Regions from separate parts of the Enterococcus italicus genome, predicted to be linked through region 1. Evidence: predicted binding sites of a transcription regulator. Region 1 holds the regulator's gene; the other holds the start of a gene.
The links. Region 1 encodes HrcA, which represses chaperone genes, less so after heat shock. Its sites were predicted from a motif close to TTAGCACTCNNNNNNNNNGAGTGCTAA; they were not measured.
Positions count from the first base shown of each region.

Region 2: clpP (ATP-dependent Clp endopeptidase proteolytic subunit ClpP) is a predicted target of HrcA. The motif match lies at 1,273-1,299, and genes of this name have one in related genera.

Region 1 covers NZ_JAMRVB010000001.1:665,600-671,129, reverse strand. The annotation lists gene dnaJ (molecular chaperone DnaJ) at 1-978, opposite strand, end outside; gene dnaK (molecular chaperone DnaK) at 1,102-2,928, opposite strand; gene grpE (nucleotide exchange factor GrpE) at 2,961-3,527, opposite strand; gene hrcA (heat-inducible transcriptional repressor HrcA) at 3,555-4,586, opposite strand; gene hemW (radical SAM family heme chaperone HemW) at 4,747-5,530, opposite strand, start outside.
Region 2 covers NZ_JAMRVB010000001.1:391,732-397,261, forward strand. The annotation lists gene NE257_RS01810 (ABC transporter ATP-binding protein) at 1-48, shown strand, start outside; gene NE257_RS01815 (gamma carbonic anhydrase family protein) at 67-552, shown strand; gene clpP (ATP-dependent Clp endopeptidase proteolytic subunit ClpP) at 655-1,239, opposite strand; gene NE257_RS01825 (hypothetical protein) at 1,414-1,932, shown strand; gene miaA (tRNA (adenosine(37)-N6)-dimethylallyltransferase MiaA) at 2,019-2,966, shown strand; gene hflX (GTPase HflX) at 2,963-4,186, shown strand; gene NE257_RS01840 (MerR family transcriptional regulator) at 4,408-4,791, shown strand; gene glnA (type I glutamate--ammonia ligase) at 4,823-5,530, shown strand, end outside.

The DNA.
Region 1 (5,530 bases):
TCTTGGTGCACCTTTGCCACGCAAGCGGAATTTCGCTCCTGTTTGTGTGCCAGCAGGTATTTTCAACTTAACTTCACCATGGACAGTTGGTACTAAGACTTCATCACCTAAGGCCGCCTGTACAAAGTTTAATGGCAATTCATAGTAGATTTCTGACCCATCTCGATCAAATATATCGGAAGCTGCGACTCTAAAGACCACATACAAATCACCATAAGGGCCGCCATTCGTACCCGCCTCACCTTGGTTTGCTAGGCGCATTTGTTGATCATCTTCGACACCAGCCGGTACATTGACTTTCACCTTATGCGTTCGTTTTTCTCTACCAGTACCATGACACGTTTCACATGGATGCGCGATTTCTTTTCCTGTACCATGACACACATCACACGTTTGACGGCTCATCACGCGTCCTAGTGGTGTTTGGCGTTCAACATTAATCGTTCCTGATCCTTGACACTTTTTACATGTTTCCGGTTGGGTTCCTGGTTTGGCACCATTTCCGTGACACGTGTGGCATGTTTCTTCACGCTTGTATTTTAGTTCTTTTTCGACACCGAAAATAGCTTCCTCAAAGGTCAAATCAACCATATACTGTAAATCTGCACCTTGTCTTGGTGCATTCGGATTTGCATTACGGCCGCCGCCCCCACCAAAGAAGGATTCGAAAATGTCTTCAAAGCCACCAAAACCTGCACCCGAGAAGCCACCATTGCCAAAGCCACTGAAACCGCCGGCGTCACCATAGTTTGGATTCGTTCCAGCATGGCCGTATTGATCATAGGCTGCTCGTTTTTGCGGATCACTTAAAATCTCATAAGCTTCAGATATTTCTTTAAACTTATCTTCTGCATCGGCTTCTTTGTTGATATCTGGATGATATTGTTTGGAAAGCTTGCGATACGCTTTTTTGATTTCATCGTCCGAAGCCCCTTTTTGCACTCCAAGGACTTCATAATAATCACGTTTTGTTGCCATTGGCTTCCCTCCATCTTTCTATTTCATACTGTAATAGTTTACCATATTTTTCTATACAATGGCATGCAAATTAATTCAAAGAAAGAGCCAAAGTGAATGACTTTGGCTCCCTCAATAACAATATTATTTATCGTTATCTACTTCTTCAAAATCCGCATCAACCACGTCATCCGCGCCGCCTTGAGCTGCTTCTGGATTTTCTTGTGCTTGTTGTTGAGCAGCTTGTTCATACAATTTTACTGTTAAGTTTTGTACGATTTCGTTTAAAGCATCGCGTTTTGCTTTCATATCTTCAATGTTGTTTGCTTCAACAGCAGCTTTTAATTCATCGCGCGCTGTTTCTGCTTTCTTTAATTCTTCTGCATCAACTTTGCCTTCTAATTCTTTCGTTGTTTTATCAACAGTGAACAATAAAGAATCAATTTCGTTACGTAAATCAACTTCTTCTTTTCTTGCTTTATCAGCTTCAGCATTTGCTTCCGCATCTTTCACCATACGATCAATTTCTTCATCTGTTAAACCTGAAGAAGATTTAATAGTGATTTTTTGTTCTTTTTGCGTACCTAAATCTTTGGCTGATACATTTACGATACCATTTTTGTCAATATCGAACGTTACTTCAATTTGTGGAATACCTCTTGGTGCAGCTGGTATATCTGTTAATTGGAAACGACCTAATGTTTTGTTATCCGCTGCCATTGGACGTTCACCTTGTAATACATGAATATCTACAGCAGGTTGATTATCAGCAGCTGTGGAGAAGACTTGTGATTTACTTGTTGGAATGGTTGTGTTACGGTCAATTAATTTTGTGAACACGCCACCCATTGTTTCAATCCCTAGAGAAAGAGGTGTAACATCTAATAAAACGACATCTTTTACATCACCAGTAATCACACCGCCTTGGATCGCAGCACCCATCGCAACCACTTCATCTGGGTTTACAGATTTATTTGGTTCTTTACCAGTTTCTTTACGTACTGCTTCAACAACAGCTGGAATACGTGTTGATCCACCAACTAGAATTACTTCGTCGATTTCTGATTGTGAAAGACCAGCATCTTTTAATGCTTGACGGACTGGAACTTTAGTACGTTCTACTAAGTCGGCTGTTAATTCATCAAATTTCGCACGAGTTAACGTCATTTCTAAGTGAAGAGGTCCTGCTGCGCCAGCTGTAATAAATGGTAAGCTGATTTGCGTGCTTGATACACCTGATAAATCTTTTTTCGCTTTTTCAGCAGCATCTTTCAAACGTTGTACAGCCATTTTATCTGAGCTTAAGTCAATGCCGTTTTCTTTTTTGAATTCAGCAACCATGTGGTCAATAATTTTGTTATCAAAGTCATCCCCACCTAGATGGTTATCACCCGCTGTCGATAATACATCAAAGACGCCATCACCTAATTCAAGAACAGAAACGTCAAAGGTACCACCACCTAAGTCAAATACTAGGATTTTTTCGTCGCGATCCGTTTTATCTAAACCATAAGCTAATGCTGCAGCAGTTGGTTCATTTACGATACGTTCAACTTCTAAGCCAGCAATTTTACCTGCGTCTTTCGTTGCTTGACGTTGTGCGTCGTTAAAGTAAGCAGGAACAGTAATAACTGCTTTTTCAACTTTTTCACCTAAGTAATCTTCAGCAAAACCTTTGATGTATTGTAGAATCATTGCTGAAACTTCTTGAGGTGTATAAGATTTTCCTTCAACTTCAACTTTGTAGCCAGCTTCGCCCATGTGGCGTTTGATTGATGAAATCGTGTTAGGGTTTGTCACTGCTTGACGTTTTGCTACTTCACCTACTTGAATTTCACCATTTTTAAATGACACAACAGATGGCGTTGTTCTATTTCCTTCTGGGTTTGTAATAATTTTTGCTTCTCCGCCTTCTAATACGGCAACAGCAGAGTTCGTTGTACCTAAGTCAATACCGATAATTTTAGTCATAATAGATTCTCTCCTCTTCTTTTATCTCTTTATTATTGAGCAACAATGACCATACTTGGTCGTAAGACGCGGTCATATAATTTGTAACCTTTTTGAAGTTCTTCAACAATTGTATCAGCCTCTTGGCCTTCTTGCGCTGGCACCGTTTGGACTGCTTGATGAAGAGTTGGATCAAATGCTTCACCTTTTGCTGGGATTTCTTCAATTCCTTCTTCTTTTAAGGCGTGACGCAAGCTTTCGAGTACCATTTCAACACCTTTTTTTAGGTTTTGGCTGTGCTCATCTTTGGCCTCGATTGCCATCGCTCGTTCCAGATTATCTAATGCTGGTAAGACTTTTTTTGCTAAGTCTTGTGAACGATATTTTTGCAATAATTCACGTTCATTGCGATTACGAGAAGTAATGTTGGCAATTTCAGCTGAAGCTCTTAGAAATTTGTCTTCCATTTGGTCGACTTGTTTCTTCAAGTCTTCCACTTCAGCTAAGATGGGATCGACTTCTTCAGCAATTGCTTCTTCTGTCGCATCCACTTGTTGCTCGTCGTTAGTTTCGGGTAACTCTTGCTCTTGTGCTTCTTGTTTGTTTTCTTCTGTCACTATACAAACTTCCTTTCCAATATTATTGAATCATTCTAATTCTTGGTAATACCCATTTAGTTTCTGAGAAAGTTCTTTACTGAATGTATCCAATAATCCATACATTTTTGAATACGGCATACTTGTCGGACCAATTAATGCAATCGTACCTAAGCCATGATCTTTTATCGAGTAGTTGGCTTGAATCAAACTCATATTATGAAGCATCTTAACCCCTATCTCATCACCGACTCGAATTTGAATATCTCCTTCTCTGGATGAGAACAGCTTGGTTAATTGCTCCGAGTTCTTCATGAATGAGTACATGGATTTGATGGCTCGTGAATCAAGGGTTGTTTCATAATCCAAAAGATTCATCCGTCCACCGACATATACTCGTTCTTCAAACGCCTTTCCTAATACATGCTCGAAAAAGTCTAAAATGCCATCTGTCGTTTGAAAATAACGACTCATGGTCATTGGTATTTCAGTCCGCAAGCGCTGATAGACAGTCCATAATGATTCATTAACCATGCGGTCATTGATAATTTGGACAATTTTCTCAACATCCGTTGACTGAAATGTTGCTGGTATTGTGTAGACTTGACTTTCAACATTGCCTTTATCTGTCACAATAATCGCGACAATTTGACGATTGTTCAATGGGACAATTCGAAATCCCGTCAACATTCGATCTGTTAAGTTTGGCCCTACCGATAAAGCAGTGTAGTTGGTCAGTTTTGACAAAACAGTAGCCGCATATTGAATCACATCATTTATTTCGTGGAACTCACGATTCAATCCACGTCTAATCTGCTCAACATCCCCTTTTGAAGAAGTCATCGGCTCCAATAGATGATTGATGTAATAACGATACCCTTCAATCGAGGGGACACGTCCCGAAGAAGAATGTGTCTTGGTTAGTAAGCCAAATTCTTCTAGAGCCTTCATCTCATTTCGAATTGTTGCAGAACTCGCTTCAATTCCCGATTCCATCAACTTTTTTGAACCAACCGGAATTTCATTTTCGGTATAGCTCTGGATGATAAGACGCAAAATATCTTGTTGTCTCTTCGTTATCATGTCATCACCCCTTGTTAGCACTCGATATATCTAAGTGCTAATACGATTATAAATATACCACATCTCTATAGAATGTCAAGAGATTGCCCTTAAAAAATTAGCACTCTTAACAAAAGAGTGCTAATCGATTTTTTTATTCTATTTTATACTGTTCGCTGCATCAATTTATCTCCTTGTCTAGCAAAAATTGCTCAAAGACATCATTTCCGACATACATTCCTTGCTTTGTTAGAGCGACGTGTTGATCATCTGTTAGTAACCAGCCTTTTGCTACAAGACTGGTCACGACATCTCCATAGATTCCATCAAACGATTGGCCAAATTTTTTTTCAAATGCCTTCTTTGATACACCAGCTAACTTTCGTAAACCTAAAAATAATTCTTCTTCTATTTGTTCTTTTCTTAACACAGACTCACTCTGATAGATTGGTAATGTTCCTTCGCGTAAAGGCTTCAAATAATGCTGGATTGGCCCAAAATTACGATATCTCTTTTGATCAACATAGCCACTTGCCCCCGCACCAAAACCGTAATACTCCTCATTGTCCCAATACATTAGATTGTGCTGAGATTCATATCCCGGTGTAGCAAAATTACTAATTTCATATTGAAATTTGCCCGCCTTGGTCATCGCGTCAATTGTCTCTTCAAACATTTGCAACTCGACTTCCTGTGAAGGTAGGACCATATTACCTTTTCTCATCCAATTCATAAACATTGTTTTATTTTCCAAAATCAAGGAATAAAGCGAATAATGGGGCAAATCAAAGGTCAGTGCTTGCGTTAGTGTTTGGCGAAAATTATCCAGTGTCTGTCCAGGTAGGGCATAAATCAAATCAATACTCACATTCGAAAAACCCTTCGCTTCCAATAAATGCAAAGTTTCTGTCACATCTTGCGCCGAATGTTTCCGACCGATTTTTTTTAATAAGCGATCATCAAAG
Region 2 (5,530 bases), 270 kb from region 1:
GGATTTTACAGTGAATTGTATAATAGCCAATTCGCTGAAGAAGAATAAAGAAAGAAGGAATCAGTGATGACGTTTTTTATTGGTAAAGGGGCAGTCGTAGTCGGAGACATTACACTTGGAGAAGATAGCAGTGTTTGGTTTAATAGTGTCATTCGCGCAGATATGCAACCCGTGACAATCGGGGCTGAGACCAACATCCAAGATGGTACGATTATTCATGTCGGAGATAACCATCCGACGATCATCAAAGAGCACGTGACAGTCGGCCATCAATGTATGATTCATGGCTGTACGATTGAAAAAGGAGCACTAATTGGTATGAGTTCAATTTTGCTAGATGGTGCGATAATTGGTGAAAATAGCCTTATTGGTGCGGGGTCGCTCGTTACAAAAAATACCGTCATTCCACCGAATTCATTGGCATTTGGTCGACCTGCAAAAGTCATTCGCGAACTGACCGCAGAGGAAATTGCTGCCAATCACGCAAACACAGATCATTATGTTCAGTTATCCAAAAAATTCTTAGCCAATCGCTATCAAGAATTGTCTTAAACTCGTGACAGAAATAGCTTTAGTCTAGATGAAAACAAACAACCCACGAAAATCGATTTTCGTGGGTTGTTTCGTTTATAACGTAGCTTGGAAAAATAGCGATTATTTTTTGTTGACTAAGATTTGGTCAATCAAACCGTAGTCTTTGGCTTCTTGAGCAGTCATGAAGTTGTCGCGATCGGTGTCTTTTTCGATAACTTCTAGCGGTTGACCAGTGCGTTCTGCTAAAATATTGTTTAAGCGTTCGCGTGTTTTTAAGATGTGGCGAGCTGCAATCTCAATTTCTGTCGCTTGACCTTGTGCACCACCAAGCGGTTGATGGATCATAATTTCAGCGTTTGGTAGAGCAAAGCGTTTGCCTTTTTTACCAGCTGTTAATAGAAAGCTACCCATTGATGCAGCCATACCCATTACAATTGTTTGAACGTCTGCTTTGACAAAATTCATTGTGTCATAAATGGCCAAGCCAGCCGTTACGCTTCCACCAGGCGAATTGATGTATAAGTAGATGTCTTTTTCAGAGTCTTGTGCATCTAAAAAGAGTAATTGCGAAATGATGGAGTTTGCTAAGTCGTCAGTTACTTGACCGCTTAACATAATGATACGATCTTTTAATAGACGAGAATAGATATCATACGCTCTTTCTCCTCGTGATGATTGTTCGATAACTGTTGGAATTAAATTCATGGAAAACTCCTCCTTAAATTCTATAAAGTCAGTGTAGCACATTGAGTTATGAAAACCTAAAAGTAAGTATACACAAAAGGTCAATAAAGGTCAAATAAAAGATTCGACGGAAAATGATACTAAAAAAAAGGGAATAATGCTAAAATGAAAGACAAAGGTTGAGGAGGTTTTTCTATGACTTATTTTTTCATTGGTCTATTGGGTGTGCTCGTTGGCGCAGCAATCGTCATGTTCACATTCAATTTGCGGATACGATATGATGAGCAAAAAGAAAAATATCGTCGCGAGATGGAGCACAAAGTAAAGGAAATCGAAACACTTGTTTTATTAAATAAAAAAATTATTGAAATTCTTGAAAAAAGAATTGTGATGATGGACAAGTACGTTAGTTTCGATGCTTTTGACGATTGTTATATCACTGTCGATGATTATATTTACTTGCAATCATTTGCCGCACAAAATAGCTTTTATTTACCGAATTATTTTATAGAAGAATTCTTCAAAAAGATTGCGACCCGTAAAGTTGTGTTGTCAGCAGAAGAGACCGTTCAAGTCGGTGGCTACACATTTAAAGGCGGCCGCGTATTAATGGAACAATTCTCCGATAAAATCAAAGAAATGGTATACGAACGTAAGGTTCAGTTAAAGAAAGAAACGGACAAACCGTTTACGTATTTTTCTAATCCTTTATAGACTAACCAGCGAAGTCGCCTCAGACGTTTTAGTCAGATGTTGCGACTTCGTTTTTCTACTAGAAAAAATGTTTTGAGAGGACAAATATGGAAACACCAGAAAAAAAACAAAAAGTAATCGTCATCGTTGGGCCGACAGCAGTCGGTAAGACAGCCCTAAGTATTGAGTTAGCTCAAGTATTGCAAGGAGAAATTATCAGTGGCGACTCGCTGCAGGTCTATCGTGGGTTAGACATTGGTACGGCAAAGGCCACTGATGATGAGCAAGCTAAGGCTAGACACCATTTGATTGACATTAGAGAGTGGCAAGAGTCTTATTCAGTAGCAGATTTTCAACAAGAAGGACGTGCGGCAATCGCTGCGATTACCAAGCAAGGCAAGATACCGATCATCGTAGGCGGTACGGGTCTTTATATTCAAGCGTTGTTATATGATTTTAAACTAGGCAATGAAGGGGAACTGTCGCAAGAGCAACAAGCAAAAGTCCGCCAGCTAGAAGCAAGCAGTGCTCAATGGTCAAATCAGGAGTTATGGGAACAATTATCCGAGCGAGACCCACTCGCTGCCGAGCAGATTCATTTTAATAATCGTCGCAAAGTACTCCGAGCACTAGAAGTGATGCTGACGACGGGCCATAGCATCACCACACCAAAAGAAATACCGGTTGCGTTGTATGATTATTTTTTAATTGGTTTGACGACAGAGCGCGCTGTGTTATATGAGCGTATCAACCAGCGCGTGGTGATGATGGTCCAACAAGGCTTAATCGAAGAGGCAAAAAGGTTCTTGACTGCTCCTAATGTGCAGGCAATTCAAGGAATTGGCTACAAAGAATGGTTGCCTTATTTTCATGAGGAGGCGACTCTTGATGAGACTGTGGCACTCATTCAGCTGCATTCACGTCGTTACGCTAAGCGTCAGCTCACTTGGTTTCGTAATCGTATGGCGCCTTATTGGCTTGACTTATTGACCCACCCTGAAGAAAAAATAACCTTATTGAAAAAACTAGAAGATTGGAGGAACAATGCCGAATGATTAGTAGAGAAAAAGTCATGTTAGTTGGTGTGGAAACCGAAGAAAACTACCGTCAATTTGATTCATCGATGCAAGAGCTGGTTCAGCTCGCGAAGACAGCAAATGGGGAAATCATTGGTACGATTACCCAAAAACGAGCGACTGTCGACCGCCAATCCTTGATTGGTAAGGGAAAGCTTCAAGAGTTGCATCAATGGGTGGATGCAGAAGAAATTGACGTGGTCATTTTCAACCAAGAATTGTCACCTCGGCAACAACAAATTATTAGCCAAGAGCTTGGTGTATTGGTCCTTGATCGCGTACAGTTGATTTTAGATATTTTTGCGCTCCGTGCCCGATCAAAAGAAGGGAAACTACAAGTCGAACTAGCACAATTAAATTATTTGTTGCCTCGCTTAGTAGGTCAAGGTACATCGATGTCTCGACTAGGTGCTGGGATTGGTACAAGAGGGCCAGGGGAGACAAAATTAGAAACAGATCGTCGTCATATTCGAGATCGAATCGCCAAAATCAAGCGGGAATTAAAGCAAGTAGCAGCCCATCGAGAGCGTACACGCTCCCGCCGAAAACAGCAAGCGACAGTACAAATCGGACTGATTGGCTATACCAATGCCGGTAAATCGACCGTCTTGAATCGGCTCACGGCAGCAGATACGTATGAACAAGATCAATTATTTGCCACACTTGATCCGTTAACGAAAAAATGGCGCTTACCGGAAGGCTTGACAGTGACCTTGACGGATACTGTAGGCTTCATTCAAGAACTCCCTACGCAATTAGTCGATGCGTTCCATTCGACCTTAGAGGAAAGTAAAAATATGGATATCTTACTTCACGTGGTAGATGCGAGTTCACCAGATCGCACGCAACATGAAGCGACTGTCTTACAGTTAATGAAAGAACTCGAATTAGAAAACATTCCGACGCTAACCATATACAACAAAGCAGATAAATTAGAAGACGATCAATTTGTACCTACACTATTTCCTAATGTCGTCGTCTCTGCGAAAAATTTTCAAGGCAAAGAAGTATTGTCTCAAGCTGTTAAACGTTTCTTAATGACGATATGGGAACCGTATGAATGTTGGTTACCTGCTGAGCAAGCCGGCCAACTTTCTGATTTGGAGCGGCAAACACTAGTTATCGCCAAAGACTTTGATGAAAAACGTAATAGCTACCATCTACGCGGCTTCCAGGAAAAACCAAGTGATAAAGAGTAAGACAAGCAAACAAATAAGTGTAAAGTGTCTATTTATCAATGTGTGCGTGCTCATGCATTGGTAGGGAAATTGGCACAAACACTTATTTTTTTGTGCTTTTTTACGGAAATTTTGTACGAAAATAATGTGATATTATCTGACATGTAACCTTGACACTCATTCCAATGCTTGTTATAGTTTGAGTGTATTGAGAAGGGTTGCTGAAAAGGAGGAGAGGATTTATGCGCGAAAAAGAATTGCGGCGCTCTATGTCAGTTTTTCCAATCGGGACAGTTATGAAACTAACAGATTTGACTGCTCGTCAAATTCGTTATTATGAAGAACAAAATTTGATTCATCCAGAACGAAGCGAAGGAAATCGACGCATGTATTCGCTCAATGACATTGATACGCTCTTAGAAATCAAAGACTATCTCGCTGATGGATTAAATATGGCTGGCATCAAACGTGTCTATGAGATGAAAAAAGAAGAAGAAGAGGCTGTCAAACATAAACAGACACTGACCGATAATGATGTAAGACGTATTTTTTATGACGAAATTTTGCTTCAAGGTGGGCTGAACCAAGCCAATCCTTATCATCAAAGAGGGCCAAAACTGAATTAAGCATTGGAATTTAAAAAAAGGAAGATGAATCATGGCAAAGACAACGTATGCGGTAGAAGATATCAAGGCAATTATCAAAGAAGAAAATGTACGATTCTTACGTTTAATGTTCACCGATATTATGGGAACAATTAAAAATGTAGAAGTACCAGTATCACAAGTGGAGAAAGTATTGGACAATAAAATGATGTTTGACGGTTCTTCTATTGAAGGATTTGTTCGCATTGAAGAAAGTGACATGTACCTGTACCCCGATTTAAGCACATGGATGATTTTCCCATGGGAGAGCGAGCATGGCAAAGTCGCTCGCTTGATCTGTGATATTTATAATCCAGATGACACCCCATTTGCCGGTGATCCACGCGGGAACTTGCGACGAGCATTAGCAGATATGGAAGAGATGGGCTTCACTTCCTTTAACTTAGGCCCAGAGCCAGAATTCTTCTTATTCCAACTGACAGAAGATGGCAAGATTACGACCGAGCTGAATGATAATGGTGGCTATTTTGACTTTGCACCGACTGATTTGGGTGAAAATTGCCGCCGAGACATTGTTCTTGAACTAGAAAAATTAGGCTTCGAAGTAGAGGCATCGCATCATGAAGTTGCCCCTGGGCAACATGAGATTGATTTCAAGTATGCAAATGCCATTGAAGCATGTGACAACATCCAAACATTCAAATTAGTAGTAAAGACCATCGCACGCAAGCATGGCTTACATGCGACCTTTATGCCTAAG